DNA from 2 places in the Undibacterium sp. TJN19 genome. Region 2 is predicted to be linked to the other one. Evidence: riboswitches for the same ligand, from Rfam matches in the RefSeq annotation. Region 2 holds a riboswitch; the other holds the start of a gene.
The links. A riboswitch is a leader RNA that binds a small molecule or an ion and turns the genes downstream of it on or off. The one in region 2 is predicted to bind cyclic di-GMP.
Positions count from the first base shown of each region.

Region 1: it holds a riboswitch for cyclic di-GMP, as region 2 does, so the genes downstream of both, ACO0LH_RS19385 (putative Ig domain-containing protein) here and ACO0LH_RS24905 (response regulator) in region 2, are expected to answer to the same signal.

Region 1 covers NZ_JBMPPL010000007.1:234,829-239,916, reverse strand. Annotated here, with positions in the region: gene ACO0LH_RS19405 (LysR family transcriptional regulator) at 1-354, shown strand, start outside; gene gluQRS (tRNA glutamyl-Q(34) synthetase GluQRS) at 369-1,280, shown strand; gene ACO0LH_RS19395 (hypothetical protein) at 1,454-1,888, opposite strand; gene ACO0LH_RS19390 (hypothetical protein) at 2,100-2,762, opposite strand; cyclic di-GMP riboswitch class I at 3,100-3,186, shown strand; gene ACO0LH_RS19385 (putative Ig domain-containing protein) at 3,218-5,088, shown strand, end outside.
Region 2 covers NZ_JBMPPL010000013.1:44,313-49,400, reverse strand. Annotated here, with positions in the region: gene ACO0LH_RS24920 (methyl-accepting chemotaxis protein) at 1-744, opposite strand, end outside; gene ACO0LH_RS24915 (chemotaxis protein CheW) at 854-1,399, opposite strand; gene ACO0LH_RS24910 (response regulator) at 1,420-1,785, opposite strand; gene ACO0LH_RS24905 (response regulator) at 1,889-2,803, opposite strand; cyclic di-GMP riboswitch class I at 2,841-2,925, opposite strand; gene ACO0LH_RS24900 (pyridoxine 5'-phosphate synthase) at 3,092-3,820, opposite strand; gene ACO0LH_RS24895 (alpha/beta hydrolase family protein) at 3,863-5,088, opposite strand, start outside.

The DNA of each region.
Region 1 (5,088 bases), on a different contig from region 2:
CCTGTAACATTATCAGTTTTACAAGCGCACCGCGCCATTGCTGTTGGCGATACCGGCCTGACCCTGCCTTCAATGACTGCCGGCTTGCTGAGAGGGCAAGACACCCTGACCGTGCCAACCATGCAAGCCAAACTGGCAGCGCAGTTAGCGGGCCTGGGTTGCGGCCATCTGCCAAGACGGATTGCCCTGCCCTATTTGCGTGCGGGCACCTTGATAGAGAAGCAGACTGAAGGCAGCCGCCCAGGTGGCAATAACCGCATCGTCTGGCGCAACAGCAACAAAGGCAAGGCCTTGCACTGGTTTTTACAAAAACTCAATGACCCAGTCGTACAGCGCATGCTGATCGGCAACTGACGCTATTTCGTTTTATGGATACCAAATCTGTTTCGTCGTCTATTTACACAGGGCGTTTCGCCCCTTCGCCCACCGGCCCCTTGCACATGGGTTCTCTGGTGGCGGCCATGGCCAGTTATCTTGATGCCAAAGCACATGACGGTCTTTGGTTACTGCGGATTGAAGACCTGGATTTTGACCGCAACGTCAAAGGTGCTGCACAAGAAATTTTGAAATCACTGCAACGCTGTGGCATGAAAAATGATGGTGAAGTAAGCTGGCAAAGCCAGCGCCAGCATTTATATGAAGCCGCCATGCAGCAATTGGATACGCACGTGTATTCCTGCGCCTGTTCACGTAAAGAAATTGCCGACTCGCGCCTGCGCATGGGTGAAGCTGCGAGCCAGGTTTATCCCGGCACCTGCCGCAACGGCATTGCCGCAGGCAAAGCGCCGCGGGCCTGGCGTTTGCGCCTGCCAGAAATACCGCATGAAATCATACAATTCAACGACAGATACTGTGGTCTGCAAACCCAGGATATAACGGCCGAGGTGGGGGATTTTGTGTTGAAACGCGCTGACGGCTTCTGGGCCTATCAACTGGCCGTCGTCGTTGACGATGCAGCACAGGGTATCACTCATATCGTCCGGGGTGCCGATCTCATCGACTCAACAGCACGCCAGATTTTTTTGCAAAAACTATTGGGCTTGGCTACACCTGCGTATCTGCATGTACCGGTGGTACTCAATGAATATGGTGAAAAACTTTCCAAACAAACCGGGGCATTGGCATTTGATCGCGGTGACAATGATTTGTTGCGCGAAGCCTTGATACCGGCGGCAGATTTTCTGGAATTGAAACTTGAAGGAAATGCCAGCAGCATTGCGGCGTTCTGGGACAAAGCCATCATTGCCTGGAGAAATAAACTACATGTTATGCCAATTTGAAATCAGCTGAACGCATGCAGATATTTATTCACACATGGACTTAAAGCGTGTGGATAACATTTCAAAAAAACTTCAGGCAAATTTCAGCTGATACTGACAAGCAAACCAAGCCTGCCAGTATCAAAAAATTTTCTACAAAAATCGGCTTTCATGAAACAAAGATTTCATCGGCATCAATGACCATGTCCATAGTCATGTTCGTGGCCACGTTCCCTGTAATCACGGCGACCATCATGATCGCGATCAATTTCGCGGTAGTAGCCATCACGATAGCGTGGAACTACCCGATTGTTGTACCAGCTTTCCTGAACAAAATAGACCTGGCGGTTGCAGGCATCATAGCGGTAGCAATTTTTGTCCCAGCGGTTTCTATGCCCTGCTGGCACAACCAGATACAGTGGGGGTTGTACAACATCCACGCGCTGCACGATCCTGGGTTGGCGATACACCAGTTCAGGCTGGGGGAAATTACCTACATCAACATGCCCATAAAATCCGGGTTGTCCGAACTGAACTGATACATTCTGTGCCTGCGACTGCGCAGATATCAACAATGCGGCACAAGAAGTTACGCTGAACAAAACTTTTTTGAAGGTAATGTTTTTCATGGCTATTTCCGTTTCTTGAACGAGAAGCAAACAACTAAACAATTTCGCAATTTCACATCGGCGATCAAATTTCATGACCGTTGAGACTACAACGCCTCACATCAAATTCTGTTGACGCCAATGAAGCATAGTTTAATCATGCCATCTGCTGACAGTCAGTGTGTTAGCGAACTCAGGAAGTAGCCAGGGAAAGGGTAACGGGTGCTTAGATTTACTTGAAGTTGGCCGCCCACTGCTGCCCTTTGGCATCCAGTTCTGCGCGACGTTCTGCCGGCAATTTGACAGATAATTGTGCCAGGGTCGTACGGTGTGAAGCACAGGCAAATTTTTGATCACGCTTGCCAAATGTGCGTTTCATGACGCATTCAAGCTGATTGGCGCCACTGACATCTTCATAAGCGGTTTCTAGTGACTCCGGCAATACTGCCAGATAACGCAATACCAGTTGCGCAGACATACCGCGATAAGCCGGATCATTCGTCCCCGCCTGATGCATGTATCTGACCGCATCTTTCAAAGCAGAAAATGCCTCGGGGTATTTTTTAATATCAGTTATACCGGGATTTGAAGTCGTCTCACTGGCACCATCTGCACCGCTCATGGTCATCGTCCATTGTGATTTCTCGGCAATCTTCTCTTCCAGGCAAGCCAGACGATTATTCGCTTCTGCCGCCACCATTTTTGCAGCTTCAAAATTCCCTTCGTTTGCCAGTTTGCGGTTCTTGTTCAACCATGTCTGAAAATCAGCGCGTAAAGGTTTGGCAGTTAGCAGGCTGCAATCATCAAGATTGATATTTGCAGCATGCGAGACAGCGCAGACCAACAAGATGGAAAGAGACAAACCTGCTTTTAAAAATGGTGTACTTTTTTTCATGGATTATTTTTACGGTTTTAAAATTGCATGTATTTTGATAAATGATATAAATGAATTTTCTTTTATCATCAAACACGATCAAACGAAAATCGAATGACAGAGGCTATTTTTTTAATAGTCAATATTTTAACATTGTGGACAAACCTACCAAAAACTGCGCAAGGCAAACCAGGCCAGGCCGGTAAAGATTGGTCAAATCATTTACAGATTATTTCAACTGCCCCAGATTCATGCAACAGACATGCTAAAGCGGCATGCTTTCAACATTCCTTCACAATTGCGTCCTTCCCTTCCAAAGATTTTATTTCTATGCTGAAGACGTAATATTTTTCTGTACCACATTTGAGGGCAAACTCGTTGAAAAACGGGGACGCAAAGCTACCGGCCTAAAACGTGTCAACGTCATGGCGGCGGGGTTACCAATGCAGAACATTTCGGATTAATTTCTGACTATCTTGTCACCGGATCTGTTTTCATTGCGCGGTCAGCCCCTCTTTGCTTACTGGAGCGCCAGCGTGATGAACAAGAACCGCACACTTACTATTTCAACGACTCCTTCACACTGGCTGGCTTTTACCAGTTCAAGCGTGCTGCTTGCCATATTGTGCACAGCGGCCAGCGTTTTATTAAGTGCCTGCGGTGGCAGCACGGAAAAATCTGCCAGCCTGCAAACGCCTGCGGCCGTGCCTGCCCTCATCGCCACAGGAACCACCACGTTTGAGGTAACGGTTCCCGTATTGCCACCTGATGCAGGTGCAACAACTGTATTGCCTACTTTTCATCTGGCGCCGGTCTTGCTGGATGCACCAGCCGATATTGACGCTATAGACAATAAGCGTTCTGCGCGCATGCAAGCAAACAGGCAAACGATTCCGCGCGAATTGCAGGGCATGCGTTCACGTGGCTTGACTGTCGCTGCCATTCAGGCTGTGCCTCGTCAAAATCTGGCGCCAGCGCCCGTTGATACGGCAACACAAACCGGTCAGAATGCACAACCATTGGCCAGCTCCGGTTCTGTATCAACTTATACACCAGCACAGATCCGCACCGCCTATGGCTTGCCCACGCTGCCATCGAATGCAACCAATACGGCCTCGCTCACTGCAGCACAGGCTGCGCAACTCGGCGCCGGTCAGACCATCTATATCATTGATGCAATGCATGACCCTAACCTGCTTGCAGAACTGACCGCGTTCAATCAAAAATTTGGCCTGCCTGGCTGCGCCACAAAAACCATTGCAAGCACGGCCAGTCTGCCGCTGGCAGCAGCTGCCATGACAGGATGTGAAATTGCCGTGGTTTACAGCAGCACAAGTGGCACAATGACATCGTCAGCACCTGCTTATGACTCCGGCTGGGCAACAGAAATCACGTTGGATGTGCAGTGGTCACATGCAACGGCCCCTCTTGCAAGAATCATACTGATTGAAGCACCTGACGCTTCCATGAACAATCTCGTCGCTGCCATCAAACTGGCCAATGCCATGGGGCCAGGCGTGGTATCAATGAGCTTTGGCTCACATGAAGGCAGCTGGACATCCACGGTTGAATCTGCATTCACCACGGCAAAAATGACGTATGTGGCGTCGACGGGCGACTCCGGGGCGGGTGTGGACTGGCCATCAGTTTCACCGAATGTCATTGGCGTAGGTGGGACGACACTCAGCTACTCCGGCACAGGCGCACGCAGCGAAGTGGCCTGGGCGAGTACCGGTGGCGGCGTCAGCAGCTATACAGCGACGCCTGCTTACCAAAGCAATGCCGTACCAGGCCTGGGTACACCTGGTCACCGTGTGGTTGCCGATGTGGCCTTTAATGCCGACCCAAATTCTGGTCAATATGTCGCCGTCATCAAATCTGGTAGCAGCACAGTCAACTGGGTCAGCGCCGGCGGCACCAGCCTCGCTGCACCACAATGGGCAGGTATTTTCGCAGTTGCCAATGCCGTGCTCGCACAAAATTCAAAACCCGTACTGGCAGCGCCGCATTCTGTGTTGTATGGGAAAATAGCGACCGTTCCCGGCACCTACGCAAACGTCTTTGCAGATGTGACAAAAGGGACGGACGGCAGTTGCACCAACTGCTCAGCCAAAACCGGGTTTGACCCGCTGACAGGCCTGGGCACGCCCAATGTCAACAGCTTGCTGAGCACCATCAGCGGCATGGATATCACATCACCACCAGTCGTTAATTCTGCCAGCATCAGTGGCGTGGCCGGAACAGCTTTATCGTTTACCGTGTCGGCCAGTTCCAGCAACGCATTAAGCTACAGTCTCAGTGGTGCGCCACCAGGGATGATCATCAGCAGTGCTGGCATCGTCAACTG
Region 2 (5,088 bases):
TAGTTTGCCGATTTCATCAGGCTGGCTGCTGTTCGCCCGTACCTTGGCATCACCGGAAGTCATTTTCTGCATAACGCCGATCAGATGCGATACAGGACGGGTAATGCTGCGCGTCATCCAGTAAGCTACGGCGCCTGCCAGCAAGATCGACAAGGCTGCCACGGTCAGCAGGATATTGCGGGCGCTGAGATAAGTGGTATCGGCTGTCGCACCATCTGAATTAACCAGTTTGGTTTGGTAATCAATCAGCGCATCCATGGAACTGAACCATTTTTCCTGATCGGCTTGCAGGTTGCCCAGCAGCCAGGCCGTGGCTTCAGTTTTCTTGCCTTCTGTCGCCAGGCGCAGGAATTCCCTTTGCGACACACCGTATTTGGTCCGCGCATCAGTCGCTGTCGCGAAAATATTTTTTTCCTCTTCACTGGCAATCAGTTTTTCAAAACCGGTGATATTGGCGTCCTGGTTTTGCCTGCGTGACAAAATCAGTTGCTGCTCTTTCTCGATCGCTGCCGGATCATTGAGCAACAGCATATTACGCATGGAACGTGCATTGGCATTGACGTTACCTAGCATCTTGTAAGCCAGCACGACTTTAGGATAGCTACCGTCCACAATACGGTGAGTACCGTCATTGATGACTTTCAGATTGGACATGGCCAGCCAGGCAGTGACGGCCAGCAGAACCAGCACAGCCGCAAACCCAAGGCTGAGGCGGATACCGATATTCGGAGTACGTAATTTCATTTTGCTCTCCACAAGGGATACATCAACAAAGAACATTGATCAAGACATCGTTTGCATCATTTTCATCGTTTATTCCAGCTTTGCTGCGATGTTCAGCTACCAGTTTGCATCACGTATGACGACTGAGTTTCTCGAAGAAGCTTTCATGATTGAATTCCAGCCAGACACGCTCATCTTTCACGTAGGCAGCAGATACATGGACTTCCAGCATCGCAGGCAATTGCGGCAGCTGGGTGACGCTACGCAAGCCTGAAAGTGGTTGCGGGTAACTGTCGATTACCATGCCTACCGCATTTTCTGCCTTGTCCAGTATCAGGAATAATTTTGTTGCATTCATTTCCGTCCTGCGTCCACCCAATATCAAACCCAGGTCAAACATGGGTACAAGGTTGCCACGCACATTGATCAGGCCAAGCAAGAACGCCGCAGCGCCGGGCAAAGGGGCAATTGCCTGCGGACGTATCACTTCGCTGCCCACTTCTGCTTTCACCAGCAGGTTCAATGAACCTACGCGGTAGCCATAACGATTTCTTTCCACCACAGGTGCAACATCTGTCCACAGCAAATCACCAGGCGGGGTGAAGCGCTGTAGCGCAACGCTGGGTGGTAGCCATTCTTTTGCTGGCGCTGCACCGGTTTCTATCATCTGGTTCATGGCGTATCCGCGTAGAAAGATCAGGCAGCTATCTTGAGCTGATCAATGATCTGATCAGCGGTATAGGGTTTGGCCACATAGCCTTTGGCACCTTGCAGCTGGCCCCAGATCTTGTCGGCTTTCTGCGATTTGCTGCTGACGAAGACGATGGGAATATCCTTGGTTGCCGGATCCTGGGTCAGGTTGCGGCAGGCTTCATAGCCATCCATCTCAGGCATGACAATATCAAGAAAAATAATCGAGGGCTTTTCAGCCTTGGCTTTTTCCAGGGAATCCTTGCCGCTGGATGCGGTGACAACCAGGTAACCGGCGTCGGCCAGTATGGCCTTGATATTTGCCAGTTCAGTCGTGGAATCGTCAACAACGAGTGCTTTTTTCATGCTCATGATGTGCTCCTGATATGTGGTTTGCCTGAATGCCTATGCGCTCAAATGAATGCATAGTTGAAAATGATGTGAACTGTGTTGCCGCAAGCGTCCTGATTTTCGTTCAGGCACCCATTGCCAGACCTGGCGTTTTATCCATGGCGAAGATGGCTTCACTACTGGTCAGGCTCTTTTCAACCACGGCACGAAACTTCAAATGTTCCACCGGTTTGGTCAGATAGCTGTTGCAGCCGGATAATGATCCGCGGATGCGGTCAAAGGGCGAGGATTTGCTGGTCAGCATGACGACCGGCGTGCGTTTTGTCTGCGGGTTACGACGTATCAGCTTGCAAATTTCATAGCCATCCGCACCTGGCATGACAATGTCAAGGAAGATAATATCGTAGGCTTTTTTTTCCAGCATCAGCAAGGCTTCTTCGCCGGTCTCTGCACAGTCCGCAGCGATTTTCATAGTGCGCAGTTCAAGATCAATCTTGATTCTGGCAGTAGGGCTATCGTCAATAATCAAGGCCCTGTGGCCAGTCTGCAAGACCGAGGCAGGTGCATTTTTTTGCACCAGTGCCTGCACGACTGCCGGGCTTGTTGCCCCATGCGCGGTTTGCTGCGACTGATCAGCACGGGCAGCCACAGGAAGCACCCTGATTTTTTCCAGTTCATCAGCAACCTGATCGAGCAAAGCCAGCATCTTTGTAGGTACCAGCGGATGCAACAGATGATGTTTGCCAGGCGTGACCTTGCCAGCATTGGAGATGAATACGGTAGCAGGTTCAGGAATATTGCGCTGCGCTATCAAATCCTGCAAGGCTGCCCTCGCCTGTGCATTGTCAGGGTCAAGAATGACAATATCCGGATCAGCTTCGTGACTGGTATCAAACAGGGAATAGGAATGCCTGCGACCACTGGCCATCGTCAGGCTAAGCACACTACGCAGCAGGCGTAGCTCGTACTCAGACAAGCCAAAAACACCAATCAGGATTTTTTTGGAAGCGCCGGGAAGCGCCATAGAAATATGGTTCATGAGCGACCTGCCTCTTAACGTAAATCCGCATGGCGGACACGGCATCTGGCTACCCTGCGTTATATTGCGAGGGCCCTTTAGTTTTGCGTCCCATCCTTTCGAATGGTTTGCCTTTTAACATCTGGTACTACTGGTACTACTAATTCATGCTCGGTAAACCTGAAACAGAGTCATCAGCAACAGTGGTCTGTCAGCACCGTAACTCAATGTAGAACAATTATTTGTCATATACAAGGACAGATTTCACTGTTTTTTGCATTTAATTTTTGCTTGCCAAATGCATAAAAATTAGCACGAGCGGCATATTTCTGCATATTTTGTCAGCACGGAAACAATTCCGGATTCTATGCTTTCCACAATGACAGCATGACCGATGGAAACTTCGAGAATGTCAGGTATCGTGAGGAATTTGGCCAGGTTGTCCAGGTTCAAATCGTGTCCCGCATTCACGCCAAGGCCCGCTTGTTGCGCCAGTTTGCAGGCGGCAAGAAAACCCTGGAATATCTGTTCACCTTGTGGCGTACCAAAATTTTCTGCATACGGCTCGGTATACAATTCGACACGGTCAGCGCCCAGTTCTTTTGCCAACACCAAATCTGGATTATCGTAATCAACAAACAGGCTGCTGCGTATATCCAGGGCCTTCAATTCTGCCAGCACAGGTTTTAACAGTGCAGCATCCTGGTGCACATCCCAACCATGATCGGAAGTCAGCTGGTCGGCTGCATCTGGCACCAGCGTGCATTGCGCAGGACGGAAGCGCTTAACGACTTCGATAAAATCCGGCGAAGGATAACCTTCCACATTCAACTCTACCCCGCGTGCCTTGCAAAGTGCTCCCAGGGTTTCCACATCCGAATAACGCGCATGCCTTTGGTCCTGACGCGGATGCAGGGTAATGCCATCAGCACCCAGATCAAGACAACGTGCGGCGAATGCCTGTACATCAGGGTAATTACGCCCGCGCGAATTACGCAGTAAGGCAATCTTGTTGATGTTGATGGAAAGTTTGGTCATATCAGGTACATGGAAATGAGAAGATTACTAACGCGTGTTACTTTACGGTTTTAAATTTTTCGCCAGAAAATTTTCCAGCTCTCTTAAAAATTGCAAACGATTGACGTACAGACTCAGATTATGATCGCCATCGTCAAGTTTTAAAAATTGATGGGGTCGACCCGCTTCATTGAGCGCGGCATCCATCATGATACTTTGTTCCATACGAACCGCTCTGTCTTGCGTACCATGTACAAGCAGAATGGCAGATTTGATATCTTTTGCAAAGAAGCGTGGTGAATTAGCCTTTAATTTTTCTCTGTCATTTGTACCTACCTGATTTTCAAACAAAGCCTTGCCATTAATATACATGGCATTGTCCTGGCCCATTTCATTCAGATCAGAAACGCCTCCAAGACTGACAATACATTGATACATATCAGGTGATTTGACAGCGCCCATCAAGGCGGCATAAGCGCCATAACTGGCACCTACGATGCAAATACGCGCAGGATCTGCTATGTTTTTTTCTAATAACCATTTAGTGACATCGGCAAGGTCATTCGGCATTACCTGTCCTGAACGTTCATTGCCTGTCGAGACCAATTTGCTATCACTACCAACAGAATTACGCGTATGCAATTCCACAACCGCATAGCCGCGATTGACTAAAAATTGCGTCCAGATATCAAAATTAGCTTCATCATGCCCTTGCCTGTCAATATTGACCAGTAACACGACGGGTAAATTTTTAGTCGCTTCTGTTTGCGGCAAGCTCAGAAAAGCAGGCAACATCACGCCATCATTGGCCTTGATCTTGATATTTTTTCGTTCAAGCATCGCTTTTGCTGGCAGTGCAGGGTAATTCTGTGAAAACTCTTCCAAGGTATTTGCTTTGTCGTCACCAAGATAAAAGATTCCTGGTTGTTGTGCGTTACTGGAATGCACAATATAGCGATTTTCATCCCTGCTCATAGTGACGATAGAATTAAAGCGTTTTGGTAACGCGTCATCTATAAATTTCACCAGTTCACGCCTGTCCTGATCCCAATAATTGATTTCTGCCTTGCCTGCAATACTTGTTCCTGCCAAGCCTATTGCCTCTCCCGTTTTCTCTGAATAAACCAGTTCACCGGCAATATCTACATTTGGATTAGCCAATACCAATTTAGGTTTTGCATTTTCTTCACGCAGGTCTACCGTGAACAAGGCACGACGCCCTTGGTGGTCGGCGAGAACATATAACTGATTTGGCTCTTTTCCAAAACCGATCGGTGTGACTCTTTCCT